Regions from separate parts of the Shewanella sp. ECSMB14101 genome, predicted to be linked through region 1. Evidence: riboswitches for the same ligand, from Rfam matches in the RefSeq annotation. Region 1 holds a riboswitch; the other holds the start of a gene.
The links. A riboswitch is a leader RNA that binds a small molecule or an ion and turns the genes downstream of it on or off. The one in region 1 is predicted to bind thiamine pyrophosphate.

Region 1 (16,015 bases):
AAGAGCAGAGTCTGTTTAAAGGTATTTTGCTGATCCCTATCGGTGTGCTCATGGTGGTCTTTTTACGTGTGATCATAGGCATCAAGACCTCTGGTACCTTTATGCCAGTGTTGATCGCCCTGGCCTTTATTCAAACCACGCTGCTGACGGGACTTATCGGCTTCCTCTTGATTGTTGCCTTCGGCTTGATGATCCGCTCCTACCTGTCGGATCTCAACCTCTTGCTGATCTCACGGATCTCGGCGGTCATCATAGTAGTGATCGGCATCATAGGCCTGTTCACCCTGCTCTCCTACAAGTTTGGCCTTAGTGAAGGCTTAACCATTACCTTCTTCCCGATGATCATCCTGGCATGGACCATCGAGCGTATGTCTATCCTCTGGGAAGAGGAAGGCGCAAAAGAGGTCATGGTACAAGGCGGCGGCAGCTTGTTTGTGGCCACTTTAGCCTATCTCGCCATGAGCGCTAGCTGGGTTCAACACTGGGTGTTTAACTTCCTGGGTATTCACTTGGTTATCCTGGCGACCGTACTCTTAATGGGTCAGTACACAGGCTACAAGTTATTAGAACTTAGACGCTTTAGGCCGCTGGCGGGAGAATAAACATGCTATTTGCCCGACCACACAAGCTTAAGGAAAATGGCGTCCTTGGCATGAACAAACGTAATATCGACTATATAGGTCGCTATAACCCGCGTAAGTTCTACAAACGCGTAGATGACAAGCTCACGACAAAACAGCTGGCGCTGGCCAACGATATCGCCGTGCCCGCGCTTATCGGTACCGTATGCCAACAACACGAGATCATACATATTCCCGAGATGGTCAATAACCGCGATGGTTTTGTTATCAAACCCTCCCAAGGGTCCGGTGGTAAAGGGATTTTGGTGATCACTAAGGTGGAGAATGGTCATTATTTCAAGCCCAACGGCCATGAGGTGACTCCTAGCGAGATCGACCGCCATATCTCAAATATTCTTAGTGGGCTTTTCTCCTTAGGAGGCAAACCCGATGTGGCGATCGTTGAAGGCTTGATCGAATTCGACCCTGTCTTTGACGGCTACTCCTTCGAAGGGGTGCCCGATATTCGGCTCATTGTCTTTAAGGGCTTCCCTGTGATGGGAATGCTCAGACTCTCGACAGCGGCATCTGATGGCAAGGCAAACTTGCACCAAGGAGCGGTAGGCGTTGGACTTGATATCGCTACGGGACGCGGCCTGCACGCAGTGCAGTTTGACTGTCCAATAGAGCTGCACCCAGACACAGACAAAAAACTCACCGATATTGAAGTCCCCCACTGGGACACTCTGCTCCATACGGCATCTAAAGCCTATGAGATGAGTGAGCTTGGGTATTTGGGGACTGACATGGTACTGGATCAAAAACTCGGTCCACTGCTCCTAGAGCTCAACGCCCGTCCGGGATTGGCAATTCAGATCGCCAATGCTCAAGGGATATTGCCGCGCCTAAAGCACGTCGAGCAGATGAAAAACAAGTCTATGTCAGTCGAAGAGCGCGTCGCTTATGCTAAAACGCATTTTAGCAGTCTCACTAGCGCTTAACTTTAGTTTGGCGGCTGAGGCCGCCTCTCCCATCACCCTGCTCAGTCAGCAATGTATCGACTATCAGGTCTCTTTGTCTCAAGCTCAGGTCAGCATTACACCTATGCAAGCCAGTATCGAACTGGAGCGGCAGCTTATCGGCCTGTTTAACTTAAAAGACAGTGTACGCTTCTATCGTCAATATCCTCTCAGCGCTGATGACAAAGAGGCTCTGCTACAATGTCAGTTGCATCTGGCAGATGAGTTTGCCCGCTTAACACAGTCGCCCTGGATAATAGAGCAAAGTCAGCTTTGGACGCAAAATGAGCAACCCGGGCTACGCCGTTTCGGCCATCACCTAATCAGGCAACTCAAAGAGCAAATAAGCCTAGAGCAGAAATCCAGAATCCACACGGCACAAGCAAGCGTTGCCCACGGCCTAAGGCAAAAAAATCTCTCCCTTGCTCTTGGCGCCTCACACTGTGAGCTTCAACATCAAACAGAACATCACAGCGCATTTGAGGACGATACTAAATCCTTTGATCGCTCAATCGCCAGTTACCTGATTGCCCAGCAAGATATCAGTTGTAAGCGCCAGGTGTGGCAGGCGTATCAGACAAGGGCAAAAGAGCGAAATCAAGCGGCCGTTTCGCAAATATTGTCCACCAAACAGGAGATAGCCCAGCAGCATCAAGCGCCCGACTATGCACATTGGGTGCTGAGCAGTCAGCTGCTTAAGTCACCAGCCCAGGTTAAGCGCTATCTTGATACCATGACGCAAACCACGATTGCCCCCTGGATGCTCGGTACCCAGTTAGCCAGCCTCCCCAAGGCCGACATAGCCCCAGTATCGGCGGCTAACATGTTAGAACAGATAGAGGAAAAGCTCAGTCCTTTCGGTCTGCTCGTTGAGCCCGTCAACCACAAGATGAGCCGACTTTGGCATCATGGACGCCTGTTAGGCGATATCTTTCTGGCGACGACGCCAGATATAAGGGTCAGTCCCCTAAGACAAGCGGTAATTGGCCAGCAATTTGGTCAGTTGACGCTTTCATCTCCCGAACAACTGGAAGACTATCGCGCCCAGGAGCAGTTTATCACTAGCATTGCCGAACTCGTGGCGCGTATGCTGCCAGGTGGGCATTACTACTTGAACAACACTCTGGGCGACACCCAAGACACTCAAGCATTAGCGAGCCAATGGTTAACACTCTACCTTACAGGGCAACTACTACCTACCCTGCCCATAGATAGCCGCGAGGCTCAACTCGAAGCCTTTTCGACTCAGCTTAAGGTCTTTCGAAGCAAACTGGCCCTGATCGCCTATCAAACAAAGGCCGAGCGCAGCTATCAGGATCTCAGCCAGGAATTTGCCTTGAGTTTTGGCGAGCCTTGGCCACAGGCCTATGATGCCCTGTACAGCTTCACCGGCGCCGTTAACCAAGGTCCGCTCTATTATCTGGTACTGTGGAAAAAGAGTCTCGCTAAGCAGATCCAAGCCCAGTCACGACTCGATACACAAGCCTTATTTGATCTCTTACTCGTTAACGAACAACAGCTCAGCCTTGATGATCAACTCACCCTTATATTTGGCGACACAACACCTGTCGTAAACCTACTTGAAAGGAGGCAACATGTTCAACATAGCGCCATACACTAAACTCTTAGGCACATTCGCGCTCTCTTCAGTCCTCTTGCTGTCGACTCAATCTGCCGTTGCAAAAACAACCGCAGCATTAGATGCGATGGGCGTAAAACAAGCCATTCAGACGAACCTAGAAGATCACCTTTACCAACTGCCCCCCAGAGTACAGGGCCATTATGGCATCAGGCTCTATCGCATGACGGGTGATGAACAATACGCCAACGCCGCCTTGGTGGACCTTTACGCAGTGACAGAATCACAAGCCTTTTACGCCTGCCAACTGGATAAGCCTGGATTTATTGCGAATGAAGCGCAGTCAGCGATTGATGTGCTGGGTAATGGCCCAAGAGCCAAAGCACGTAAGAAGGCGTTACAACCCTTCCCCGAATTTCTATTCTATACAGATGTATTACTGAGATTCTCGAGTCGTATCGATGAATTTGGCTTGCAGGGTCCTTGTCATGACAAACTAGTCAAAGCCCTTAAGTCAACAGATCTGAAGCGCGGTTTGACCGATAAAGCCATGATTGAGGCTTGGGCAGCGCAATTAGTCAACTATGTCTACTGGGCCAAGCAGCTGGGCGTGGGCGATTATGTGCAAGACTACAAGGCTGCCTTTAACCGTGTTTACCCTCAAAGTCGAGATGCCAAACTCACTAAGAAGCAGTTCCGCAACAAGATCTACGGCATGACCCACTTTATCTTTGCCGCCAGTGAATATTACCAGCAGCCGGTAGATAGTAAGACCTTTGCCTGGATCTTGGATTACTTCGAGGCCAATATCGACAGGATCCTCGCCGATGCCACCGACGATATCATCGCCGAAGTGGGAATTAGCTTCCATCTGGCGGGCATGTCCGACAATCCTGTTGTGAAAAAGACTCAGGCGCACATCATATCCGCCTTCGATCCCAAGGTGCAGACCATCCCCTCACCGCGCGGTAATCCCGATCTTGCCTTGGGTGAGCATCGTAATGTCTTAGCCATGATGCTGTTAGACTGGCCTGAAACCCTGCACCAAGGCCCCTATTTGCACCAACTTAAAGCAACCAAGAAATATATGCCTAAGTTAGTAACCATAAAACCTAAACAGCCGCAAAAATAGCAAAGGGTAGCGAGCATGAGTCAAGCCAAATCCACCTTTGAACAGTGGCGCATTCTCCAGGCTGTAGTCGATTATGGCGGTTACGCCCAGGCGGCAGAAAAGTTAAACAAGAGTCAGTCGTCGCTCAATCACGCCGTGGCAAAATTGCAAGCACAGCTGGGTGTTGCACTATTGGAAGTCAGAGGGCGCAAGGCTTATTTAACCGAAAGTGGTGAGGTTCTGCTTAGGCGCTCACGGCACATTACCCGATCTGTGACTGAGTTAGAGCAACTAGCCAACAATCTGGAAAAAGGCTGGGAACCCAGCCTAATGCTCTCCAGAGAGTTGATCTACCCAATGGAGCACCTTATCGATGCCCTGGCAGAATTTGAACCCCAGGGCCGGGGCACAAGGATCACTATATTGGACTCTGTGATCAGTGGCAGCGCCGAGTTAGTGGAATCGGAAAAGGTCGACATAGCCATCATAGGCGGCGCAGCGCCTAAAGGGTACCTTGCACAGCCTTTATGCCATGTGGACTTCTTTCTGGTCTGCCATCCCTCTCACCCGTTGGCGAGTATGGATATGCCCCTCGATGATCAGACCCTGGCAGAACAGTTACAGATAGTGATTAAAGATACCGGTCAGATCAGCCGCGGCGAAATGGGGTGGCTCAAAGCTGAGCGCCGCTGGACGGTTGCTAACTTTCATGAAGCCTTGGTAGTACTGGCAAAAGGCCTGGGATTCTGCTGGATCCCGAGTCATCTGGTCTGTGGCGCCATCGAGCAAGGTAAACTAACACGGCTGGAACTGAAAGGCTCGACCCACAGACAAGTCCCCTTAAGTCTGGTGATCCCCAACCGCGATAAACAGGGACCAGCGTCCCAACTACTTGAGCAGCTTATCTTGAAAAATCACGCGATTTAAAGGGAGAAAGCAAACGAAGATGGACTAGGCTGGGCCCCCTGATAACGAGCATTGAGGGCAGATTGGCTATAGACTTCAGCCTTGTTTTCTAAGATTTGACGACTGATACGCTCAATAGTTTGTGAGGGCGCTCTATCATTATCCAGTGCTGAGGGGGAATCGACTCTGCTGGCTGATATTTGGCCTTTTTCATCCACCTCCCCAGCCACCTTGGGCGTTACAGGGTCAGGCAACTGACGCTGCTGCTCACTCTTACCCGCATCAATTAATGGCTGCATCTCTTTGGGTGTCATCATGCTCTGCTGACGCTCTTGAGCCAGTTCAGCTTTTGCCGCATTCATCTTGCGCAGCGCCTCGCTGGCTACACGAATATCCGCCATAGAGGGCGTCATAGGCGCCATAGCAGCGGCGTAAACCTGCTTCATCTTATTCAAGGTCGCTAGCGGATCACCTGGCACCGAGGAGATATCGATCGCCACCTCACCATCGACGGCGTAACGACGACCATCGCTTCCCTGCTCATATTTGAAACTCGGGCTGCGTGCAAAAGTACCGCCAACACTGGCATGAGCCTGCTCATGGGCTCTCACCTCAGCGTCACGTTTTGCCAGCGCCTGCAACTCGGCCTCCTGTGCCCTATCTAACTGCTCAGCATCAACCTCTTTGTCCTTAAAGGGATCATAGCCTTGCTGCTCGCGCGCATCTGTCTGACTAAAGACATTAGCTCCTGAACCTTCTTGCGCGGCGGGATCACCGGCGGATTCGCCCGCATCCTCTTGTGCTGGATTAAAGATCGTTTCCACCTGATCTTTAGCAAAGATATTACCAATCCCATTGGCTTCACCTGTGTCTGTAGCGCTCGTTTCACTCGCACCAGAGCCAGTGTTTATTCGCCCTTGGCTAGCAGCTGGATTAGCGGCTACTTGGCCAGGCGCGCGATTAATCAGTCCATTTACCCCTAGCGCCCCTTGAGACAGGCTATAGCCACCGCTGCTTTGCTTGCTTACAGGACTATTGCTGTCGCTAATATTAACCAAGCTATTAATGGGCGATAGATCTGCCTTAAGGGTCGCGGTTTTACCTGATAAACCCGCACTGGCGATACTCGGCGCGGTTGAGCCAGATGCAGACGTCACAGGAGATTGCGTGGCTAATGTTTGTGAGCCATGTGTTTGTGAGCCATGTGTTTGTGAGCCTTGTGTTTGCGGGGCTGGTGTTTGTGGGGCTAGCGTTTGTGGAGCTATATGTTGCGCAGTCAGTGTTTGCGCCGAAGAAACTGGCGTTACTGAAGTACTGACTGAAGGATTTGAACTGAAGCGCTGACCAAGTGAAGACGGCGAAGCATTTAATCGCATCGCCGTTAGAGATGGCGCTGTCATGACGCCGGCCATGGGGTTACACCTTAATGTCTATCACTGTACCCAGGGTTTCGTTTGCTGTTTCGAGCACTTCTACCGCAGCTTCCCCTTGGTTTTTCGACTCGATGGCTGACACTAAAGCCCCGGTTTTATCGGTCGCACTAACCGGGTTGGTTGTTTCTGTCGAACCCGCCTCACTCGTTTGAGGCTGACTGGGTTTTGCCACATCAACCGTCGCCTGCGTCAGGCCCGATTGCGCACCTTTTAAGCCCGCTAACCCGGATGAAAAACTTGATGGTATTTCCATAATCTAACGCCTCTTTAGGCAAGTCACAGTTATGGCTAATTATTAACCAAAAGCCTGCGAATGTACAGGCTTTCACGCCCGGGTGCTTATCTGTTTGAATTGATTAGCTTGCTCCTATCCAGTTGGCTTCCCAATCTTTCCATACCGGGGTAAAGCCCCGCTGCCTAAGGACCTTGACCACCTCGGCTGCACTGCGCTCATCACTGATCTCAAACTGATCCAATTGAGCATCAGGATTTACATAACCGCCAGGATCGGTGCGGCTCCCGGCGCTCATCTGAGTGATCCCAAGGCCAAGCAGATTATCGCGTAACTTAGGTGTCTCTCGGGTGGAGAGGCTGATCTCCAACTGCTCATTAAACAGTCTGAAGGCGCAAATTAGCTGTACTAATCCCCGATCAGACAGTTGCACCTTAGGCGTAATGCCGCCGACACAGGGCCTTAACCTCGGCAGTGAAATACTGTAGCGACTGCGCCAGAACCGCCGCTCGAGATAATCAAGATGGTGCCCCATCAACAGCGCGTCCATACGCCAATCATCCAAGCCTAAGAGGACCCCAAGCCCTATCTTATCCACGCCGGCTTGGGCGATACGCTCAGGTGATGCTAAACGATAGCCATAGTCTCGCTTATTGCCCCTCAGGTGATGTTTCTGGTAGGTGGTGGGGTCATAGGTCTCCTGATACAACATAACGGCATCCAACCCTCTTGCCACCAGTGCGTCGTAAGCCTTTGTGCTCAAGGGCTGCACCTCCATGGCCACATGACTAAACTGCGCCTTTACCTGTGGCAGCACGGACGAAAAATAGTCCAGTCCCACCTTAGTCTCATGCTCGCCGGAGACTAAGAGAATCGAGTCGAATCCCTGAGGCTTGATCACCGCCATTTCGGCGGCTAGCTCCTCCGCGCTCAATACCTTGCGCTTAAGCTTGTTACTCATGGTAAAACCACAATAATCGCACTCATTGGCACAGAGATTAGACAGATACAGGGGCAGATAGAGACCTATGTTGTAACCAAAACGCCGCCGAGTCAAAGCCGCAGCTCGCTGAGCCATCGGCTCAATATAAGCTTCGGCAGCCGGAGAAAGTAGCGCCAACAGATGATCAAGATTGCCCTGCTCCCCCACAATTGCCGCCTCAACCTGGGTTGGTGTGGTCGAATACAGCCTTAACTTCAAGGTCTCTCTGGAAAGCTTAGCTAGCTGCTGAATAAAACTCATCAATCAGACTCCGCTAAAAATCCAGTCAGCGACTGCTGTGGGCTGGTGCCTATCGCCCTGGCGTGTACCTCGGCCAGTCCTGCTTCATAAGCCTTACGCCCAGTCGCAACCGCCTCTGCAAAACAAAGCGCCATTTTTACCGGATCGCGACTGGCGGCAATCGCCGTATTGACCAGTACGGCACTTGCCCCCATCTCCATCGCTGCCATGGCCTGTGAAGGGGTTCCTATTCCCGCATCCACCACTACGGGGACATTGGCCTGCTCTATGATGATCTTCAAAAAAGTAGCGGTTGCGAGTCCCTGATTGGACCCAATGGGGCTGCCTAAAGGCATCACCGCGGCGCAGCCCACCGCTTCCAAGGCTCGGCACAGCACGGGATCGGCATGCACATAGGGTAAAACCGTAAAACCGCGTTCACACAACACCTTAGCGGCATTAAAGGTTTCAATAGGATCGGGCATCAGGTATTTGGGATCGGGATGGATCTCAAGTTTCACCCAAGAGGTCCCCAGCACTTCCCGCGCCAACTCGGCGGCAAAAATTGCCTCCTTGGCATTGCGGGCACCAGAAGTATTGGGTAGCAACTTAACACCACTTTGCCGCAGGGGAGCAAGAATATCGTCAAAGCCACCTTTAATATCGACACGTTTCATTGCCAAGGTCACCAGTTGCGAGCCACTGGCGGCCAAGGCCGCGAGCATCTGATTAGCAGAGGAAAACTTGCCCGTGCCAGTGAATAAACGCGATGAGAACTGAGTATCGCCTAGGGTTAACATATTATCCTCCTGCCACTACACCAAAAATTTCAACCACATCATCTGCTTCACACTCAGTCACAGCCCACTGTGACTTAGGTACTAGCTCACCGCCGCGCACTAATGCCACGCTATCCAAATTGATCGATTGCGCCTTTAACATTGCCTGCAAGCTGGTCCCTGCTAGCAGCGTTACCGGCAGGCCGTTGACACTTATTCTGATCTCACTCATCTATCTCTCCTTTGCCATGTCGGCGCACACAGGGCAGTGAGGATCGCGCCGTAACCTCACCTTGTGCATCTCTGCCGTTAGGCCGTTATATCGCTGCATTTCCCCTAGCCCACCCAGTCCCATGATCAGCTTAAGGGCAAGTAGCGCCTGCATCGATGCCATAGTGCCGACCATAGGCCCCAGCACACCTAGGGTTGAGCAGTTTTCACTGACTCTTAGTTCGGCGGGAAAAACACAGTGATAGCAGCCCGCCTCAGGCGCCCTTGATAAATCGAAGGCCATCAACTGACCACTGAAATGCGCAGCAGAGCCCACGACATTGGGCAGATTGGCTGCTACGCACGCAGCGTTTACACTATGGCGGGTGGCAAAGTTATCACTGCAATCCAGTACCAGATCCACATCACCGAAGAGCGCCCTGGCGTTTTGCCCATTAAGGCGCTCAGTCTTGGCTATTATCTGGCAAACATCAGCATAGTAATGACCTGAACGCAGTTTTTGCTGAGCCACCAAGGCTTTGTACTTGCCGCAATCATCAAGGGAGAACAGTAACTGCCGCGGCAAGTTACTCAGCTCAACCTTGTCGTCATCGATGAGCGTCAGCCCACCAATGCCGGCCGCGCTCAGATACTGGGCGCAAAGCTGACCTAAACCGCCTATCCCGACAATCGCTACGCAAGCTGCCATCAGGCGTTGCTGGCCGGCTTCGCCCACTTCCGGCAATAAGATCTGCCGAGAAAACTGGATAAATTGTTGATCAGCTAGCGGCATCGCCATTCTCCCAAAGGCTGAGCAACTCGAGATAGGCATCGCCTGGCGATGGAGCCTGGGTTACCGCTCTGACAAGCGCCACGGCGTCGACACCTGTCGCTTTAACGGCTTCGAGTCGCGATTTATCTATGCCGCCAATCGCCACCCGCGGACATCCGGGATCAAAAAGAGCCACCAGATGCTTGAGGTTCTCTAGCCCCTGCGCCTTTGACGGCATTGACTTGGTAGGAGTTGGGAAGATATGCCCTAGAGCGATATAAGATGGCTTGAGTTGGCACGCCAGCGCCATCTCAAATACTCCGTGACTCGAGAGCCCAAGCGCCATCCCTGCGTTGGCAATTGCCTCAAGATCGGCATCAAACAGATCTTCCTGACCCAGATGGACACCAAATGCGCCGTGTTTTACCGCCAATTGCCAATGGTCATTGATAAAGAGCTGAGCGCCATACTCTCTCCCAAGAGCAATGGCATCAACTATCTGACGCTCTAGCTCATCTGTGGTGCTTACCTGTTTTATCCTAAGCTGCACCGTGCTGGCTCCTGCTGCCAGCACCTGTGATAGGGTCTTGACATCACCTACCACGGGATAGATACCGATCGGCTGGGTTAACGCAGGAAAGCTAAGCGCAAGGCCATAAGGAGTATGGTGTGAAATATGCCTTAGAAAATCGGGGCCCTTGCAGTTTTCTGCATCGATTAAGCTTATCTTAGCGAGGCTTTTCAACCCCTTAGGCCAGCCACAACGTTCTAGTGGCCCCGAGCCTGCGCCTACCGGACTGGCCGCCGCTATCCCTTGACCAACATAGGCTTTAGCCAGTAAGACCGCATCATGCAACACCAAGCCATGAGCGAGAAAGCTCGCAATTGCCGATGAGAGCGTGCAGCCGCTACCGTGGTGGTTTGGGTTATCACTTCGCTCGCTACTAAGGCGAAATCCCCTATGCTGATGCAAAGCTGAGGTATGAGGTACCCGATGGCAGACAAAGTGATCCTCGGCGTACTGCGCTTGCCAAAAGGCCCCCTTATCGCCCCCGGTTATCAAGAGGTTACAGCCCAGATAACGGGCTAAATTCTGCGCCTTAGCAGAGATCCCGTCACTATCATTACCCACTAACGCCGACAGTGCCTCAAACTCATGGCCATTGGGAGTCATCAGGGTAAGTAGCTGCCTGAACGGGGAAAAATCCAGTCCCTTATCAGCCTCAGCACTGACAAGCGTGTCTCCACAGGAAGCTACCATCACAGGATCTAGTATGATAGGGACCTGATAACCAGTGACCTTGGCGTGTGATGTAAAATGCGTCGCCAGCCAATCAGCAAGCAGATCAATCTGACGCTGATTCGCCAGCAAGCCAATTTTTATCGCCTTTGGCGGCAGGTCAACCAGCAAGGTGTTGAGTTGATTGAGCAGCAAGGCATCGCTGACCGGCTCAACGCCATTGACCGCTACCGAATTTTGCGCGGTCACACAGGTGATGACGCTGCAGCCATGGCCGCCGAGATCCCCTATAGTTGCCAGATCCGCTTGAATCCCGGCGCCGCCACCGCTGTCTGAACCGGCTATGGTCCAGACGATAGGTTTAGCACTGCGCATGGCTATACCTCTTCAACGTCGGCCATTGTGGCACTGTGATAGAGGGCGCCACCGGTCTGCTTAAACTGCGCCGACATCTTCTCCATCCCTTGCTGGATCTGTGTCTGAGGCGCCGCCTCATAAGCCTGGCTGTGCTGTACCTCAATCGCCTGCGTCTGACTCTCTTGCGCCGCGGCGTACTCACGTACTTCCTGGGTGATTTTCATTGAGCAAAACTTAGGGCCGCACATGGAGCAGAAGTGGGCAACTTTGGCCGACTCTTGAGGTAAGGACTCATCGTGATAGGCCCTGGCGGTATCGGGATCTAATCCCAGGTTGTACTGATCCTCCCAGCGAAACTCAAACCTTGCCTTCGACAAGGCATTGTCGCGGATCTGAGCACCAGGATGCCCCTTGGCCACATCCCCGGCGTGGGCCGCTATCTTGTAGGCGATCAGCCCCTGTTTCACATCTTCCTTATTGGGCAGCCCCAGATGCTCCTTAGGGGTGACGTAACAGAGCATGGCACAGCCATACCAGGCAATCATTGCCGCGCCGATCCCCGAGGTGAAATGATCATAACCTGGCGCGATATCTGTGGTTTGCGGGCCTAAGGTATAAAAAGGTGCCTCATCACACAGCTCGAGCTGCTTATCCATGTTCTCTTTGATCAGCTGCATGGGGATATGCCCCGGGCCTTCTATGATAGTTTGCACATCATGTTGCCAGGCGCGCTTAACCAGCTCCCCTAAGGTTTCAAGCTCAGCAAACTGCGCTTCATCGTTCGCATCGGCAATGGAACCTGGGCGCATACCATCCCCAAGAGACAAAGAGACATCGTAGGCCGCGCACAACTTACAGATCTCATCAAAGTGCTCATAGAGGAAGTTCTCTTTATGATGAGAGAGGCACCACTTGGCCATGATAGAACCGCCCCGGGATACAATACCGGTCAAACGTTTCGCCGTCATGGGCACATAACGCAGTAAGACACCGGCGTGAATAGTAAAATAGTCCACCCCCTGCTCCGCCTGCTCAATTAGGGTGTCCCTGAAGATCTCCCAGGTGAGATCTTCGGCAACGCCGTTGACCTTCTCCAGAGCCTGATAGATGGGAACCGTGCCTATGGGCACAGGCGAGTTACGAATGATCCACTCGCGAGTCTCGTGGATATAGCGGCCGGTTGAGAGATCCATTACAGTATCGGCGCCCCAACGCGTCGCCCACACCAACTTCTCCACCTCCTCTTCGATAGAGGAAGTGACCGCGGAATTCCCTATATTGGCGTTGACCTTGACCAGAAAATTGCGACCAATGATCATCGGCTCAGCTTCTGGATGATTGATATTTAAAGGAATGATCGCCCGGCCAGCGGCCAGTTCCTGACGGACAAACTCTGGGGTTATCGCCTGGCCCACCTTGGCACCAAAGCTTTCCCCTGCTGCGCGCTGGGTCAACACCTCATCGATCACAGTATCGCGAGCCATATTTTCCCGCAGGGCCACATATTCCATCTCAGGGGTGATGATGCCGTGTCTGGCGTAGTGCATCTGGGTTACCACCTTGCCATCTTTAGCGCGTCTCGGCCTTGGCAGATGTTCAAACCTTAAGTGATCCAGTCCCTCATCGGCCAAACGTTGCTGGGTAAAACCCGAGCTTGCCTGACTTAGCGTCTGGGTATCGTCCCGCTCTGCGATCCAGGCGCTGCGCAGCTTGTCCAGACCGCGACGCACATTGATATCTGCCTTAGGGTCTGAATAGGGACCGGCACAGTCATAAACCTTGATTGGCGGATTCTTTGCAACAATGGGCGCCGATTGGGTACCACCAATCAGGGTATCGGACTGATGGATCTGGCGCATGGCAACCTTGAGGTCGGCTCGACTCCCCTGCAAGTAGATCTTCTCTGAATTGGCATGTTGTAGCGGTTTTAGATTATCGATAAAGGCCTGGGCCTGGGCTCGAGTTTCACGACGTGTTGACATAAGCAATCTCACTATTGAGTTAAATGAAGTTGCTTGTCTGGAGAAGTTGGCGTTGAGGGCATTAACCGCGAGCGACATAAGATGATCGCACCAGGTCAAAAATATGGTTTGAAAGGCAAGTTTAAGGGCAATTTATCGCCTACAAAATAGCCTTTACCAAGGTCATATTATGCTTGTTTCCTTCGCAGGGACTAACCTGATCAGGTTCAACGGATCCCGAATTAACGGTCTCAGCCTAATGGCACTCCGACAAGAGGTGCCCAGTATAGACCTAAGCCTTAGCGATAAACAAGCCCTTAACACACTAGCTTGAAACCAAATAAATCAAACGAAATAAATCAATATAAACAGCATCATAAAATATAAATGCTCGCTAAAATTGATTTTGTGGTGAAAATAAATCATCTTAGTTATTGCTTTTTTGGCTAACGCCCATCAGCTCAAGGTGCCTGTCTAACGAGGCCTTAATCGCCTGCTTCACCTTGTCTTCACCACACTTAAAAGGAAACCCCAGGTTCTCTGCGTGAGGATTGATAGGAGTCGCGACGTTAACCACCCGGTAACAGGTATCACCAAGCTTAACGATACGATTCGGGTCCAATTTACTGTCCAGGGTAATTGCCGTGTTATATTCATCGATTTTTGGCAGGGCTAACTGCGCCATCAGCCCATCCATCTCGCTTATCGATTTGGGCATTGTCGCCACATCGGCCGCGCGCTGAACCAGCTTATCGATCAAGGCTTGACGATGCCTGGCCAGATAGTCTCCGGTGATGACGCCGAGCTCCCCAGCAAAAGGCCGCTCTTGAGGCGGCGCGCTATATCCTGTTAGATCAGGCGCCTCAAAGGTGAACCCTTGTTCTGCCACTCTCCTTGGCAGCTCTGGTTCGATATCATGACTTTTTGCCTGACTCTTCTCGGCGCCGGCCGTCTGAGTTTGCTGATTACCCCGGTCAGGACTATGTTTCTGGCTCTGGATCAGTTGCTTCTGCGGGGACGAGGCGCCAGGCGATTTCAGTTGGGATAGCGAGGTGAGACTCTGCTCCTTCGTAACAGGCGCAACTAATTGAGATTCAGATGAGTTTTTTAGCGGCGCTGCTTGATTAGCTAATTCCCGCTTGGTCATGGCCTCAAATTGGGCAGCGCTCAGCATATAGGCGCTTATCGCCTTGGTAGACGGCTCAGCGCGCAAGGCGGGGCCATGGTATAACGGATAACGCCAACTAAGCATGGACAGTAGAAACAGATGCAGCAGCAAGACACCGAGCACAAGCATAAGATCTGTTAAGCTTATCCCTAGGAACTTATGCTGGCGCCGCTGGTGCTCAGCACTCTCCTCAAGCAAATCGAGGCTGGTTAGCGCAAGCGGCTCAGGACATACGGCGTTAAGCTTAATCGCCGACCAATGATACTCTTTTTCTGGTTGCCTTGGTTTATATAGCTCCTGTGGCGTCACTTGCAAGAGAGACAGATCCTTTCCTTAGGTAACTTAGCGCTTTAGAGGCTAAGCTTGACCCATAAGTTCCACCTCCTGTTATAGGTGGACACTATTTATATTAAAGTTATTTAAAATCAAACATTAAAAATCACTCTAAACTTTTAAGCTTACATATGTACGCTAAAGTATTTCATTTGCGATAGCATACTGTTAGACTCAGCTTGAGGTCTAACCAGTCAATAGAGAGCATGATGCCGTCCCAAGAACTTCCCTTAAACCAAGCTGATCCCCTAGTGTCAATCGCCGCGCCCTATAGCCGCTCTGAAGAGCTGGCCAATGCGATGAGCCATGGACTCGGGGTGCTTGCCGGTATTCTGGCATTGGTTTTTTCAATGATGAAAGGTTGGGATAGTCTCAGCGATCTGCAGTTGGGTGGTATGTTGATCTACTGCCTGAGTATCATACTCCTGTTTCTCTGCTCAACCTTGTACCACAGCGTGTCTGATCCCAAGCTAAAACATAAGCTGAAGATTGCCGATCACTGCGCCATCTATCTGCTCATCGCCGGCACCTATACCCCACTCATGCTGATCCAATTAGGCAGCGCCGAAGCCGATGGAATCTTGCTCGCCATCTGGTGTCTGGCACTTGGCGGGATCTTGTTTAAGACACTCTTTATCCACAGATTTAAGATCTTTAGTCTGGTGCTCTATCTGGTAATGGGTTGGTTGTGCGTTATCGTCATGAAGCAACTGCTTGAGGCCATGAGCACCCTAGGTTTTCAGCTATTAATGGCTGGCGGGATTTTTTATAGTGTTGGGGTGATCTTCTATGTGGGTAAACGCATCCCCTATAATCATGCCATCTGGCATCTGTTTGTGCTGGCAGGAGCGCTCAGTCATTTTCTATGTGTCTATCTGACGGTGCTTTGACTTGACTGTGCTCTGACATAAAAGCGTCAAACGCCGCATCCAGAACTTGCGCTTCATCTGACATCTCCATACCTCTTAGCAGGCTGATAATGCACTCTATGGTGCACAAGCCCTGATCCACCTGATTGCGCCTTAAACGATAACGAGAAGTAGATGCCTCTGACAGGCTTAAACGCCGCGCCTGTTGCAGATAGGGGCTCTGACGGACCATCTTTCTGGCTTCCTGCCAGGTGGCATCCAAAA
Region 2 (16,015 bases), on a different contig from region 1:
CTCCCAGGGAGTGAGGCTGCCATGATCCGGCACGCGCACAGCCGCTGCCAGGATCTGATTTAACTGCGCTTCATCGGGCGCTGGCGCCACTAATCTGGGACTAGACTGACGGGTTAACAGAAGTTCGATAGCATCCACGAAGATTATCCTGTAATTAAAATCTTGCTCGAGAGTAGCAAATTGGCAATAAAAATCCCACCAAATTGGTGGGATTTCGTCACTCTAGGCCAAGGTGATTGTTTAGCCTATATCTATGACTTGCCTATGTTTTAACTAGGTAACGCCGCGCGATAAAATAATCTAGGCTGGTGTAACGACCACCGCCTATCACCAGCAAGCCTAACAACATAAACAGATAAGTGATGGCAAATTCGATACCATTGTTCAAGATCACAAAGTTACCCGACGATGTTAGCCAATCATAGTGGCCATGTTCCTGAAGCAAAGACTTGGCTGCTGCCAGTTTCTCCGCCGAGGTCAATACCTGCTCGTTGGCCAGCCAGGAGTTAGGATCGGCTATCGCTAACCAGCCATTCTTCCAGTGCACGCTAAAGGCCGCCACCGCCATGGTGACCATCAAGGGGATAGATATCAGTCGGGTGGCTAAGCCCAGGATCAACAATATGCCACCCAAAAACTCACTGCCTGCAGCCAGAGCCACCATCACCTCGGGCATTGGCAAGCCAAGACCCCACTCGGCGTTACCAAACCAGGCCGCCGTATCGCTAAAATTGGACAGCTTATTGTAGCCAGCTTGCATGAGAACCGGCGCCAGATAGAGTCTGAGGGCCAAGGCCGCGACCCCGTCTAGCTGACCTATAGCTTTGATAAATTGGGCGTACAACTTCTGCATAGCTTACTCTCTCATTAATTTGTTATGACCTAATAGACCCAAATCAGAGGATTTAAATTTCGGCCGATAAATCAATCGCGTCAAATCTGTCTATTTGAAGATAGTCTATGACACTAAAAATGAGAGTTCTGAATAGGATTAGGCAATTAACGCCATAAAGTCATCGAAACATTGCAGGTAGTCAGCCACACTATGGGGCAGACTCGCATCAGGCTCGGTCTGCACGCCTTGAAAGCATGCCTCCCCCTGACTTGCCATCAGCAGAGCCCAACAGGCTGCAAACACCCAGTAGAGGGCGACCGCGTTTGGAATCGCTGCCTGCGCCCTGTCGTTAAGGTGAGGGTGTTCGCTTAAGTAGCCCAAGATCAAACTATGACGCTGGTTTGAGGAGAGCCTGTGGCTCGCCAGTACACTGGCAAGATCCACTAGAGGATGGGAGCTACAGGCATATTCATAATCGATACACCACAGACGCCCCTCACTCATCAACAGATTATGAGGATTCAAGTCCCTGTGACTGTATTGGGGTAACACCATGCAGGCATCTAAGCTCAGCAGTAACTCACCGACTCGCTCGCTAAGGGCCTTTAGTGCCTGCCATCTCTGCTGCCATGCCTGCTGGTAACTTTCGGGCAAACTTGGGCCATCGGCCATCGTTTGAAGCTGCTGATAATAGCTATGCCACTGTTCCCCTACCGACATAGAATTAGCCGGTAACGGCAGTTCGCTGAGCCCTTTCAGCAGCCTCAACAGCGCCTGCTCGCCACCAGGCCAACACTCATGTTCCTCTATAAGCGGATGAGCGGGATTAGCCGTCATCAGCTGACTCCAGTCCTGCTGGGTCTGAATATAACGGCTCAGATAAAAACGACTGTCGTCTGACACATAAAGTAACTCAGGCGCCAGTTGCGCTGTTTGGGCCAGGCGCCAATTCATCACCTCATCGTCTCGCTTGCAGATCTGACTGCTGGCCTGGCTATTGATCCGCAGCACAAACTGCCCGTTGCCAGTCACTAGGTGATAGTTCTGATTACTCAGACCGCGGGACAAGGGAGCGACTACCCAGCTGTCATCTATGTAGCAACCCAGCTTTGCGAAAACCCTTTCCACCTCGCTTAGTACATTAGAAGGCAGATGGCATTGCAACCAAGTTGTTGCCTGTTGACGATTAAGCGCCATAGTGGCCCTTACTTATGCGTAAAGGGTAACAAGGCAGCTTAATCATAGGAGTAAGCGCCATCCTCGCCCATCCCCTGATGCATGCTGGTGCGCCACAAAAAGTAACCACCTATGGCCATGCCCACATACAGAATAAACAGCAAAGAGGTCAGCATCAGTCCCTTATTGAGATACAGGTAGATGGAAACAAGGTCGATCACTACCCAATAAAGCCAATTTTCCAGTACTTTACGGGCCACCAGGTAAGTTGTCATCACGGCAAAGCAGCTGGTTGCTGCATCGAGATAGGGATAGGACGCCTGGGTGTAGCTAGCCATCAAGTGACCTACCACTAAGGAAACGACGCTGGTAGCCAGAATAAGATAGAGGTGTCGCCCTAGCGACCAGCTAACCACCTCTACGCCGTTCTCATCGCCACCACCGTATCGCCACAGCCAGAAGCCATAAACCGCCATCACCATGTAATAGACATTTAGCAGCGACTCCATCAGCAAAGAGACCTCCCAAAACAGCACGGTATAGATAGCCGTACTCACTAAGGCTGCCGCCCAGCACCAGATGTTGCCGCGCATGGCGAGCGCCAGATAGGCCAAGGCCAGTAATACCGCCACGGCTTCCCAGGCTGTCAGGCCATTGGCCTCGGCGAAGGCGCCGGAAAGTGTCGCCAATAAGGCAGACCAGAGATCTGTCATAGCTTAAGCATCGCTCCTGTTATCAGTGGGTCAGTCTTGAATTACTGTTGGTGAGAGAGATCCAACTCGCCGCCAATAAACTTGACCACAAATACCGCCTTGCCCCACTTCTCATGTGCCGCCTGCATTTCGGTTGCCAGCATCGCCATCACCTCGCCATACTCGCCGCACACCTGTGTGGCCATAGCATTGGTTCGCCGTTCGATATTGGCATAGGTATCTACCCTATCGATAAACCATTGAATGGGGTCGATATAATTATCCTTTAACGGATACATGCTGATTTCAGCTGTTAGTTTCATCTTAGTTCCTTTTGGGGGCGATTGAATGCTCGCCCCTTAGTGAGGGTTATTACATGAATTTGACGTTAAGGGTGACGCCTAGCTGACGCGGATCGCCGTAACGAATATATTGTTTATCCGCCCAGCCGTTATCGGGCTCATTACCGAAATAGAAACCGCGCACGCCGTACTTTTCATCAAGCAGGTTGCGTCCCCACAGATAAGCCGACCAGGTCTCTGTCTCATAGCCTAAACGGGCATTAAACAAGGTATAGGCCTCAGACTGAGAGTCGTTACTGTCAGAGTAGTAGAACTTACTCTTACCACTGGTCGTTAAGTTAACAAACCAGCCCATGTCACTGCGATAGGTGGCGCCAGCACTGTAGGTAAAGTTAGGCGAGTGAGCCAATTCGCGTCCGCTCAGATCCACTTCCCCACCATATTTATCCTGGTAGACATAATCGCCATAGGCTGTCTCGAGCCAGCCCAGTGTGCCATAGAGTTTTAAGTTATCGGTGGCATACCAGTTGGCTTCAAGCTCGGCACCATAGTTGTGTGAGCTGCCCGCGTTTTCGACGTATAGGATAAATTTCTGTGGCTCATCGGGATTTTGCTGAGAAGCCGAGACCTGTTGATCCCGTCTGTCCATGTAGAAGAGTGAGAAATGGGTGCTTGCATCACCATCAAGCCACTCAGACTTGATGCCAAGCTCATAGTTATACAAGGTCTCTGCCTGGAACTCTTTTTTGTCGCTTAGCGATAGGGGAAGTGACATGTTAAAGCCACCAGCCTTGTACCCTCTGGCAATACGGGCATAGGCTTGATGCTGATCGCTCAAGGCTTTACTCAGGGCGATATGACCGCCCCACATGTTTTCCGATGGTGCAAAGGCATCTTCGGCCGAGTCACTGTATTCGCTTTCACGGCGCTCGAAGCGTACGCCGACAGAGAGCGCATAGCCCTGACCTAGCTCGCTATCTAACTGACCGAAGAGTGCTAAATTGGTTGCCTCATATTCGGCAGTCAGCCCATCTTCCCAGCCGTTATAGAATTCAAGGGTGTCATTGTCTTCGGTGAGTCTGAGACCATAGATGCCCACCAACCAGTCGGTACTGTCGTTAAAGAGTCGACCTGCATCCGTCGAGCTTAGACGAAACTCTTGCGATAGCGTGGTGCGATCCCCCAGTTTGTTCCAAGTATAATCATACTGACAAGGCTCCCCGTCGCAACTGCGCGCCGCCCAATATTCAGGGTTGGCCCAGTCACCATCATAGCCATGATGAGTATCACTTTGTGCCATAGAGCTTAAGGAGACCAACTCGAAATACTCGGCGCCCGAATAGGTTAATTTTAGCGAGCCGCCCGTTGTGCGCTGCTTATCCACGCCCGGTTCATCTGTTAAGGTATCAAAACCGTTATTATCTAATGTCCAGGCATCATAGCCGTTATTGAAATTGGCGTGCATCAGGTTGAAATCGGCCACTAAATCATCGGTGGCATACCAGCGCAGTTTGATGCGCCCGGTAAATTCATCCCGCGCATTGGTATCATCACGGCCCAGGTAAAGGTTATCTCGGTAGCCATTTTGATCATGCTGTTGCAGCGACACGCGATACAACAGCTTGCCTGAATCACTTAAGGGGCCTGAACTAAAGCCGCTAAAGGTGCGCAGATTATCGTCACCTAGCTGCAGCTCGGCGCCATGCTCAAATACTGAGGTCGGGTCGTTACTCTTAAGGTAGATAAGGCCTGCCAAGGCGTTAGCTCCATATCGCGTCCCTTGCGGTCCGCGCAGTACTTCCACCTGCTGCAGGTCATACATGCTGGAGACCATCCCCAGACCCGACAGATCGATATCGTCTATGATGTAACCCACAGAAGAGTTAGGCGCTCCCTGATACTCTTCCTGCTCACCCACTCCGCGGATCTGGAAATATTTGGCTCTGGAGCTGCCGCCAGACCAGTTAAAGTTAGCAATAGAGTTGAGCACATCTTCAAAATGCTGCGCCCCTTCATCTTCTATCTGTTGCTGGTCGATAACGCTAATGCTGGAGGGCACCTTATCTAAGCTCGACTGACGAAAATCTGAGGTGACAACAATCACTTCCATCTCATCTGTGGTGACAGGCATATCGCTGGCGAAAACGGTGGTTTGGGTTAATGCAGCCGCCACGGCAAGGGCGACAGGAGAATAGGATTTTAATGTAAACATAGGACCTCAAATAAATATTGAGATCCGGCACTTAAAAAAGCGAGAAAGAATGCACAGTTAGATAGTGTTAAATCTAGTGCTGTGGCCCATTCCTACGCCGGTATTAGCCGGATCAGGTTCTAAGGGTTTGTCTAGCGAACATCTCAGTCAATGCGAAGCCTTTAGCTTGGCGTTAACACCCCTTGGCGAGGCCGATTATACATGAGTCATACAAAGAGTTGACATTTTTAACGCATATTTTGCGCATGGCCCATAAAAAAACGGCGGCAATGCCGACGTTTTAATCAATATATAGCGACCTTAGTTTGAATAGGCCTGTCTAACATAGAGCTCACACCGCACTGCATTAGCATTGGGGGACAAAGCGGTCACCTGCATCTGCTGCTTGCCATGTAACTTAAGGGACTTCCAGCTAACTCCCTCATCTTCGATGGTGGCGCCGTTAATGTCATACCAGGTAAACTTATATTGCAGCTGCAAATCTGTCTTTGCCTTACTGATAATAGTGCCGCGGGCCCTTAAAAATCCCGCATCAGCTACAGTCAGGACTCCTGTGACATCCACGTCGGAATGAAAGGAGCGGTTATCAACCCTGCTTTCACCGGTAGAGCTCGCCATGATCCCGCCGGTATGGGGCGCACAGGCACTCAGCCCGAACAGAATGGCAACTATGGCTAATCCCTTCTTCATCAGTATTCTCCTTACACGCCGAAGCGTATCTGATCACTCAATCAAAAAGTGGGCCCTGGCAGTGGCAATGAGCGCCTTACGGTTGGTTTGCCAGCAGTTGATATTCACATTGGCCACACGGCGGCCCTGACGGGTAATTTTACACTCGGCAAAACTATCTCTATGGTGTCCCGCCCTTAAATAGTCTATCGAGAAATCGACGATCTTAGGCACCTTAGTGGTTTGCATAAACACCATTAACTGCACAATAGCCGACATTTCCATAAATCCGGCAATCACGCCACCATGGAGTGCTGGTAAGGTGGGGTTACCGATATTTTCATCTTTTTTGGGTAACTGAAACACCAACTCATCACCGAAACGCACCACCTGCATACCAATAAACTTAGCATAAGGTACGTGATCTAAGAGGTGGCCGAAATCATTAAGCTCGGTCGCCTTCTTAACGATATCTTTAACATTCAAAGCTTTGTGGGTATCTTGCTCAGGTACTGTCATTGGCCCTCTCCCATTAGCGCCTGTCTAAAGGCTTCACCCACCATTTCAGGACTGATACGCATAAATGAACCCACGGCATGGGCAATAGGATCATCGATAGAATCCTGATAAGCGATCGCCCGGGTAAAAGCCACGCTCGATGACAATTTATAGCACTCGGCAAAACCGTAGACACTCTTGTTTGGCTCGGCGGCCTTCATATAATCGACCCGCAGATCTAAGGTTGGCGACAACTCCAGCGACTTATACTTGTCAAAGATATTACAGACCACTGCTGTGCCACTGGCGGTATCCATAAGCGTGGTGATCACGCCGCCGTGGATCACACCTGTATCAGGGTAGCCAATCAATTCGCTACTGTAGGGAAGCTCGATCAACACATGCTGTTCGCTGGCTTCAAGCACGCTGAGGCCGAGACGGCGACACTGCACCAGCTGGTCCACAAAGCGAGTCGCCAAATCAGTCAGCGGAAAAAAATCAGGATTTGTCTTCATATGCTCTCCAGCGTTTTTCAGCAATCGCCATTAGCGATGAGATACTAGCGGGCCTAAGAAATCACCGCCTAGCAAGTGCATATGAATATGGAATACTTCCTGCCCACCATGTTTATTGCAGTTCATGATCAGGCGGTAGCCGTCTTCGGCAATACCAGCCTCGTCAGCGAGCTTTGCCGCCACTGTCATCATCCGGCCCAGGGCCTTTTCGTCCGATGCCTTGACATCATTCACTGTGGGGATCAGATGATTTGGCACAATAAGAATGTGCGTCGGTGCCTTTGGCTCAATATCTCTAAAAGCTGTCACTAATTCATCTTGATATAAAATATCGGCAGGGATTTCGCGTCGAATAATTTTACTGAAAATGGTCTCTTCGGCCATTGCACTATCCTCGATATAGGGTTAACCCTGTCAGTATACTCACAAAATACCATTTTGTGATCCGTCATATAAATAAAGGAGTTATGCCCTGTATCGAGTGGCGAAATTTATATCAGCTAAGCTGTTTAATACATAAAAAAAGCCCGCCACCTGAAAAGGTGCCGGGCCACTATAGGTGCTAGCAGTTATCTAATCGAACGCTAATTTGTCACTATTTAATTTATCTTGCTGCTTGAGCTGCTTCAACTCTTCGCGCTCGGCTTCAATCTCCATCAGCTCGGGGGATTTGAAGGTCATTTTGATATAGGCATCCTGGCGGGTTTTTGCCACCTGCTCGAGCGCAACATAGGTGCCGTCTTCATCAATAGCATACCAACGTTTACCCGAACAGGTTCCCTGCAACACGCATTGATAAGAGCTCAACTCACTGGCAACATAGTCTGTCTTTATATAGCCAGACTTAATGAGAGACTGTTTAACGATTTGAAAATCATCATTTAGCTCATCGGCATGCACGCCATATTTGTAACTCGTCATGGTAACTTGCAACAAGCCATGCTGCGCATCACCGGACAGCAAATAATGTTCTGCGATAGAGAGGGCCTTAGGTACAACTTGGGTCTGCACCCAAATATCATCTCCCTGATGCTTAGCCTCTTCATACAGGCTAACATCATCGCCCCATTTAAGACCAAAAGGTGCCACTCCATGTGCATAAAGAGGCAATAACACTAATAATAATGCTAACTTTTTCATGGCTTTTTATTCGGCAAGTCAAAAACTTGACGAATTGTACTAAAAGCTTGCTGACTTCGACATAGACACACAAAGAATAAGGCAATAATCTTTTTAAAATTAACTACTAAGTCACACTAAGTGATAAGAACTATTACTAAGTCACATTATTTTTTTTGCGTCAGTTTTCTAGCGTTTAATAAGCACATCAACTACATTTTTGTTGCCTAAACCATCAAGAGAATAGAGATGTATCCAGTTTTGACTTGTTCTGACTGACTTATCCCTGGCTGACTTTGGCCATCACCCTGGCTTCCGAGTGTGCCTCTAACCAATATTTTTGTAACACTGGGCTGCGAAGGCCACTGGCTTGATCCGCTAAATTCCACGCACCTTTCCAGATCCCATCGGCGATCATATGCACGACTGCACTTTCAATTGCCGAGGCAACACACAAACTCACTGGCTCATTGGAGGTATAGCCCAGCTCTGATTCAAGCAGCTCCTGGGCATCGATAAACTTAAATACACCAGCGGTGATCTCTTTAGAGAGGATAGACTTAGTCGTCGTCACGCTGCTGAGCAAGCGTCCGGTTCGAATATCCACAGCCCTCAGGTTAACCGTGACGGTATCAACCCTAAACTGGGTAGCGGCACCTATGCCTAAATAGCGAGCACCCGCCCCGCCAGTTCTTACATTGGTGTCATAGGCGACAATACCGCCCTCCATCAAAATCTGCGCCGAATTCAACTGGGGGAGCTTGTTGGCATCGCCTTTTAAACCCGCCCTAACAATTTTGCGCTCGGTGAGTAGATTCTGCAGACCCTCACGCTCTACCGGAATAAACCAACTTGAATCATTTAATGCCTGCGCCAAAAAGGCGGTACCGCTTTGGGGGACGGCGGTAGAGAAGTTACTCGAGGGGATCGGCTTATACTGGCCCGTCTGGTCGCGAAAATCATAAACAGCGGCGAGCATAACACCTTGAGGCGCGGGTAAGTTGATGAGATCGTAATAACTCTCACCTTTTGGCATCAGACTTGATGACGCCTGTACTCGCTCAAGCTCACTAGTGCTTGAGCATCCGCCCAAGATAACTAGGCTAATGACTATTAAAAAATGCTTCATTTTTAGCCGCCTACACTCGAACTGTCACTCAGGCCACCTACTTCGATCACTGTCGTTTCCCCAGTAAGCAGATCGGTAATATGCACCAGCAGCATGCCATCTTCGTTGACGACTTGGATCTCAAAATCTGTAGTTTTAAGGTAGCCTTCGCCTCCATTGGCCGCATCGTTAAACAGCTGACTCATTAGACGAGACTCTAAGGAACTTGCCATTCGTTCCAGCGCACTTGGCGGTGTGTAACCTGAGCCGCCCTTATGATCTTTTTGCGCTGAGGCATTGGCCAGCAGATAGGAGCCATTAAGGTAGCTGCCGCCAAAATTGGGGTTAACTGGAGTGTAGATAAGCTGTGTTGCCTGACTATTGGGGCTTAGTGTGCCCATCAATAGCGCAGCGACAGCCAGATAAGGCTTAGCGTGATTCATCATTCAATATCCCTATTAAAATTCATCAGGCGCTAAATCGGGATCCAACCACTGAGCCCAGCTCGCCTGTTGCTTATTTTGCTGCAAAATCGCATCAACCCGCTTTGCCGACTGAAGTGCCAGCTTATCCAGCTGACGGCTTGCCGGTGAAACGACTGTCACAAACACCGGCTTGCGATTGTGCAGTACACTGATCTTGCTACCACTTCGCGCTGTAGCCAGCTCGACAATGCTTAGGCCGCCATGGTCTGCCATACCGCCAATATCGCGATAGGCGGCCACAAATTCTCGATAAAACCTGTGGCCTATTCGCGTCATAGCGCGGTTGAGGATCAAACCATCGATGAGATCTGACTCCTGGCTAGGCGCGGCATCACTGGTGCTCTGCGCGGCCAAGCGAGTACGCTCCTCCACATCAGGCACCTGACAATAAACGGGTGCCGAAATGGCCGCTAACAAGAGTAAGCGGCCGATGACTATCACTGCTGTACCTCATGCAGATGCGTCTGTGCCCAAGCAATAGCTTGACCACGACTCGACACACCTATTTTTCTAAACACACGATAAAGGTGAGTTTTAATAGTGCTCTCACTGACAAACAGCTGATTGGCAATGTCCACATTGGTGCTGCCGGTTAACAAAGCTTGCAGTACCTCGCGCTCTCGAATGGTAAGATTATCGGTACCTTCAAGCTGTTCCTGATCCAAAGTGGCACTAAGCAAATCAGCAGGAATAATAGTTTGCCCCCGCAGCACATTCGCCAACGCCTTACCTATCTGTTCTAGCGAGGCGTCACCATAAAATACAGCGGCGGTTATGGGAGAAATTAAAAATCGTGCATCGATGAGTTTGGGGTAATGTAGAAACACAACGCGGGCACTATAGCGTTTCTCTATCTGTTTTTGTAACTGATAGGCACGCTGTACATCTATCGTCGCCAAATCAATCACAACCAATGAGTAATTCCCTTCACTCATAGTCACTTCTACAGACTCAGGCGCCACTTTTGTCAATTTAACCAAAAACTCTTGTGGCCAACGTGTCTCCAATAGATCGATCAAGAGTTGCGACCGAGAAACGACTACCCAATTTATCACTTTGAACATCCTGCTCACTCCATGTCACTAGCTATTAGCGTATTCCATCAACCGATATATCATAACAACTATAGATTTAAAAAATAACATCTTAATTGCGCTAATTTTATGAAGCATGAGCAGAATAATTCGTTAGCCTAGGTTACATTCGCCCGACATTTCATCATTTCACGGGTTTTAACGATAACCCTGGGTAATAGTTGCCCGCTGTGCATTGCCCCATTGAGTAACGATAACCCCATGACCCGAGCCATTTTGGTAAATAGTCACCCCATTGTCGGCGCCAGATTGTTGTACAAATGCGCGATTGTCATTACCTAGTTGCTCGGCATCCACCGATAAACTCACGCCCAATTGCGACACGATCAAACTATTATTAACGCCAACCTGCAACAAACTGGCTTCAATAGCCTCTCCCTGCTGTATTAAATAAGCCTGATTACCGATCCCTTGCTGACGAAGATCCGCGCTATTTGCCTCGCCCAGCTGTGACATTCTTGCGTTATTATCTACACCGGCTTGTACTATCTCACCCTGTAAAAGATTTCCGTTTTGGAAAATAATGGCCTGATCACCGCCACCTGCTAACTCATTAAACTCACTAAGATCCGCAGCAGCAACTGGCGCCGAGTTTAAGCCAAAACTCAGTAATAAAAATAAATACCGGCTAACTATACTGCGCAAAAAAACAGCTTTTAAGGTAGAACTCATCTGCTTAATTAGGGTCATTTGACACACCAGATTGCTTTTAGTGGCCAAGATTATCTATCTAAGTCACAGCTTGTACGTCCACAATGAGTATTAACTCCAGTTAGCCAAAGTATCTATTCAGCAAATAGGACTAATACTTTTCTACTAAACAGGAGTCTCAGCGACTTAGTTTCGGCAGTAAGCAAAGAGAGTAACGGCGATAGGAAAGTCAATAAAACATAAGAAGGAAGGAGTTACGCTTTGCTACAGACATAAAAAAACACCGACGATAAGTCGGTGTTTTTTTTACATTATAAATCTGTTTACTTCAGCACAGATTCAGCAGTACGACCGTCATCATGACAGCTGTCACAAGTCGGTTTGTCACCTACGTTAGAATCATGAGGAGCATGACAGTCAGCACACATCAGATTACCGTCGTGTGGCTTATGCACTGCATCCATCTCAGACAAGGTACCGTGACAGCTTTGGCACTGCTCAAACTCGTGAGCACCATCTGCAGAAGGCTCGCCATCGGCGTGACATGCTTCACAACCTTCCATCTCAGCGTGCATTTCTGCAAGTTCCTGAGGTTCAGCCATTGCCGCAGGAGACAAGGCAAGTGCCGCCAAACCTGCACCAAATAACGCACTTAATATTTTATTGCTCACGATAATATCCTCTTTTATGTTTGGTTTGGCTGTGTGGGGTCTAGTTGTTATATCCCATCATGCCTTGTTCCTAATTGCACAACTTAGCTTAAAATAGCTAAGGTTTTGCAAATAGGCAAATTTTCTCTAGCGGCGATAGTAACAACAGCAATTCCTTAAAAACGTGCACTTAATCAAATATCTATGCCGCAAACCACAGAGTTACAAACAAATTTGATCTAAATCACACTAATATCATGCGATTTGGCAAGTCGAGATCCTCATCATGGCAATTGATGGATAAAAACGAAAAACGGGAGCGATAAGCTCCCGTTTCATTTTAATCTACCCTGTTTTACTGGGCACGTAACGCTTCGATACGCTTCTCAAGTGGCGGATGGCTCATCAACAGCTCAGCCATCGACTTCTTACCATTGATACCGAAAGCCGCCATCTGCGCTGGCATCGCACCCGTTTCAGGGCCTTGACGCAATCTATCAAGGGCTGCGATCATCTTATGCTTACCCGCCAACTTAGCACCGCCAGCATCGGCCTTAAACTCACGAATACGAGAGAAGTAAGCCACAATCATAGATGCCAGAATACCAAACAGCATATCAAGCACAAACACAACCGCCATGTAGGCAAACATACCTAGACCTTCGCCCTCTTCATCATTGCTGGAAACGAAGTTGTCGATAATGCTTGCCACTACACGGGCAGCAAAGATCACAAAGGTGTTTACCACGCCTTGGATAAGCGTCAGGGTCACCATATCACCGTTAGCCACATGGCTCACTTCGTGGGCCAATACCCCTTCAATCTCATCTTGCGTCATGCCATATAACAGCCCGCTACTCACGGCGACCAAAGAGTTATCTTTGCTCGGACCTGTAGCGAAGGCATTGAGTTCTGGCGACTGATAGATAGCCACTTCAGGCATCTTGATACCCGCCTGATCGGCTTGACGCGCAACAGTTTCAAGCAGCCAGCGCTCCATGTTGTCACGAGGAGTCGTGATCACCTCACAACCCATGGTCTTTTTCGCCATCCACTTAGAGATCGCTAGACTGATAAAGGCGCCACCGAAACCGAAGATCGCCGCAAACACTAACAAGCCGCCCATGGTCGATGTGTTAACACCGAGAATGGACATCACAATTGACGCAACCAGCAAAATTGCCATGTTTGTCGCTATCAATAAAAAAATACGCTTCATGTCAGCTCCTATAAGCTTCTATATGAGACACCCTATGTGTCATCTGTCTACCTAACCGACATAATATGTCCACTTTGACAGAGTTCAAGGGGGGAATCATAAAAAATTTTTCAGGCAGTGGGATTGAGAGTGTATCCACGCCTAAAAGTGTAGATCTTGATGTGGAGTCTAGAAGCCCCGTATTAAGCGAATCTTAAATTTAAGGGCTTTAAAAAGATAAGCCGTTAATCTTTATTAATAATTACTCAACTGACGCTGATTCAGGCGATAACTTGCTCAAATCAAGATATTGCGCAGCGTTCTCGGCGTTAGATTCTGCTAGATAAGGGATTATACCTAAACAGGGTGCCTGCATTATCGTCGTGAGTGTCGATAGATTATCACTGGTCACATCCATTAGAGGATCGACACAATTTGCTACCCAGCCCGCAATCTTCACGCCGTCATTAAGGATAGCTTCTTGGGTTAACAAGGCGTGATTGAGACAGCCCAGCTTCACGCCAACTACTAAGATCACAGGCATATCAAGTTGCGACACCACATAGGAGAGAAACCCTTGAGGATTGATCTTACCTGCTTGCCTCAGATTTTCGTTTAGAGGCAGACGCCAACCACCAGCTCCTTCAACCAGAGCAAAATCCACATCCATCAAAGGTAGCGACGCTAAATGCTCAGCGACCGTCTGAGCATCAAGGTTTACCCCAAGCTGCTTAGCCGCAATATGGGGCGCAATCGCAGGTTCAAAGGCAAAAGGATTCACTTGTGTATAATCCAGGCGCACACTCGAGTGTTCCATTAAAGCCAAGGCATCAGGATTTCTAAGTCCCTCTGCGGTCAACTCGCAACCCGAAGCAATGGGCTTAACGCCTAGCGTGCTGCCCTGCTGCTTGGCAAGATACAACAAGGATGAGGCGACCAATGTCTTACCACTGTCGGTATCGGTTCCGGCGATAAAATAGCGCATAACAGCTTTCCTCAGCTAACCTTTGCGGCTGGCATGAATAAATAAGATTTTATAAGTCAGCGGGATGCCTTGTGGCTGACGCAAACGCTCTGCAAGCGCCTTCAGCGCCTGCCAATCTTTACGTCCCCGAAGCTGCAACTGTGTCTGCTGCACAGTGCCATCTACAGCCGCCGAAGCCCCAACGCCTTTGATGGAGTAAAGCAAGGATTTTAGCTCGTCAAAATGCACCTGTAGGGACTCTACGACGCCACTTTCCACTTGCCAATTTGCCTCATCGAAGCAGCTAAGAAGCGAATCGGGCTCAGCAAAGGGATTGACTCTCAACCCCAAAGTTTGCAATTCTGGCAGACTGCCATCGACCACTATAGCAAGATGACACTGGCCTTCAGCGCGCACCACTCGGGTAAGCTCTGTGACAACACTGTCAAAGTCGCGGCACCACTGCAGGGCTAAGTTTGAGTAAAGCGTATCGATACAGGCATCTTGCAAGGGCAGTGCCTGAGCATCGGCGCATAGGGCGCCATAATGGGGAAATCTTGCCTGCATCTGTGACAGCATGCCTGGGGCGATATCCAGACCTATCACCTGGGTATTGTTTGAGCTATCGTCAAAAGCAGTGCCCGGGCCACACCCCAGATCCAACAAACGCCCTTGAGGCGTGATCTTAGTTAGCAATCTAGCCGCGCTTTGACGTTGCAAGAGATCGTGGCGCTGATACTGGCTTGCCGCCTGGGAAAATTGCCGCGCTATCTTATCGGCGCAGCTGGCCCCAGCTTGGGCAGAAAACTCGACTGCTGTACTCACAAGTCTACTACTCACTAATTAGGCATCCTTTGGCTTATCTGTTACGCCTTGCTCCCTCAACACGAGATTAAGCTGTTTCACCAAGGCATCGATATCGGCCCGGCTATGATTAACATTGAGGGTGATCCTCAGCCTAGCGCTGCCCTGAGGCACTGTGGGCGGTCTGATGGCGCCCACCCAAAATCCGGCGGCCTTAAGGTTAGCATTCACCTCAGATAGGGTGTCGATGGCGCCAACCACCAAAGGCTGAATGGGTGTCTCGCTGCCGAGCAGCTCGATACCTTGCTGCTGACAAACAGAGCGAAAATAGTCGATCACCTGTTTCAATCGCTCACGCAGCTGAGTGTCTTCTCCCACCCGCAGCACCGCCTGCTTTGCTACGTAGGCATTAGCCGGCGACAAGGCGGTAGAATAGATATAGTCCCGGGCATGGGCTACTAGGAAATCAATACAGGTGCGAGAGCCTAAAATGGCGGCGCCTTGGCAGCCGAGCGCCTTGCCAAAGGTGACGATTTGAATATCACAGCAAGCGGCAGTCATCGCCAGTCCTGTGCCAAGTGGCAAGACCCCAAAACCATGGGCATCATCGACGATCAACCAGGCGTCATTCGCCTTAGCCAAGTCATACAGGGCTTGAACAGGCGCCTGATCGCCATCCATGCTAAACACGCTTTCTGTGACGACAGCGACAGGCTGATGCTTTTGCACCAGACGCTGAGCCGCCGCTAAATCGTTATGGGCAAATCGCCTAAGCTCGGCGCCGCTCTCTAATAAGCCATCGATAAGGGAGGCGTGGATTAGCTTATCGGCTACCACTACCGCCTCTTTATCAAATAACGTCTTCATTAGGGCGCTGTTAGCACTAAAGCCACTGCTAAAGAGTAAGGCCGCCTCATGTCCTGTGGCCTCACACAAGGCCTGCTCTAACTCAAGGTGTGCCTGACTATAGCCTGTCACCAGTGGCGAAGCGCCGCTGCCCACACCATAACGCCTAGCCCCCTCTGCCAACGCCGCGATCAAAT

Region 2: it holds a riboswitch for thiamine pyrophosphate, as region 1 does, so the genes downstream of both, NY07_RS05105 (TonB-dependent receptor) here and thiC (phosphomethylpyrimidine synthase ThiC) in region 1, are expected to answer to the same signal.

What each region holds. Positions count from the first base shown of each region.
Region 1 covers NZ_JSFF01000003.1:110,904-126,918, reverse strand. The annotation lists gene NY07_RS04190 (UUP1 family membrane protein) at 1-602, shown strand, start outside; gene NY07_RS04185 (alpha-L-glutamate ligase-like protein) at 605-1,561, shown strand; gene NY07_RS04180 (hypothetical protein) at 1,524-3,200, shown strand; gene NY07_RS04175 (DUF3541 domain-containing protein) at 3,286-4,290, shown strand; gene NY07_RS04170 (LysR family transcriptional regulator) at 4,306-5,196, shown strand; gene NY07_RS04165 (putative metalloprotease CJM1_0395 family protein) at 5,193-6,551, opposite strand; gene NY07_RS04155 (hypothetical protein) at 6,592-6,861, opposite strand; gene thiH (2-iminoacetate synthase ThiH) at 6,965-8,083, opposite strand; gene NY07_RS04145 (thiazole synthase) at 8,083-8,862, opposite strand; gene thiS (sulfur carrier protein ThiS) at 8,864-9,073, opposite strand; gene NY07_RS04135 (HesA/MoeB/ThiF family protein) at 9,074-9,844, opposite strand; gene thiE (thiamine phosphate synthase) at 9,831-11,438, opposite strand; gene thiC (phosphomethylpyrimidine synthase ThiC) at 11,441-13,402, opposite strand; TPP riboswitch at 13,563-13,661, opposite strand; gene NY07_RS04120 (hypothetical protein) at 13,809-14,858, opposite strand; gene trhA (PAQR family membrane homeostasis protein TrhA) at 15,092-15,772, shown strand; gene NY07_RS04110 (tRNA-uridine aminocarboxypropyltransferase) at 15,735-16,015, opposite strand, start outside.
Region 2 covers NZ_JSFF01000004.1:34,563-50,577, reverse strand. The annotation lists gene NY07_RS05130 (NAD(P)H nitroreductase) at 1-138, opposite strand, end outside; gene NY07_RS05125 (HvfX family Cu-binding RiPP maturation protein) at 263-853, opposite strand; gene NY07_RS05120 (phosphotransferase) at 992-2,032, opposite strand; gene pnuC (nicotinamide riboside transporter PnuC) at 2,071-2,724, opposite strand; gene NY07_RS05110 (hypothetical protein) at 2,766-3,026, opposite strand; gene NY07_RS05105 (TonB-dependent receptor) at 3,076-5,217, opposite strand; TPP riboswitch at 5,290-5,410, opposite strand; gene NY07_RS05100 (YcfL family protein) at 5,518-5,907, opposite strand; gene NY07_RS05095 (PaaI family thioesterase) at 5,941-6,405, opposite strand; gene NY07_RS05090 (PaaI family thioesterase) at 6,402-6,899, opposite strand; gene hinT (purine nucleoside phosphoramidase) at 6,930-7,283, opposite strand; gene NY07_RS05080 (hypothetical protein) at 7,473-8,039, opposite strand; gene NY07_RS05075 (CsgG/HfaB family protein) at 8,299-9,147, opposite strand; gene NY07_RS05070 (curli assembly protein CsgF) at 9,150-9,569, opposite strand; gene NY07_RS05065 (curli production assembly/transport protein CsgE) at 9,585-10,052, opposite strand; gene NY07_RS05060 (response regulator transcription factor) at 10,049-10,675, opposite strand; gene NY07_RS05055 (hypothetical protein) at 10,844-11,377, opposite strand; gene cctA (tetraheme c-type cytochrome CctA) at 11,680-12,027, opposite strand; gene htpX (protease HtpX) at 12,362-13,225, opposite strand; gene bioD (dethiobiotin synthase) at 13,467-14,189, opposite strand; gene NY07_RS05035 (methyltransferase domain-containing protein) at 14,205-15,008, opposite strand; gene NY07_RS05030 (aminotransferase class I/II-fold pyridoxal phosphate-dependent enzyme) at 15,012-16,015, opposite strand, start outside.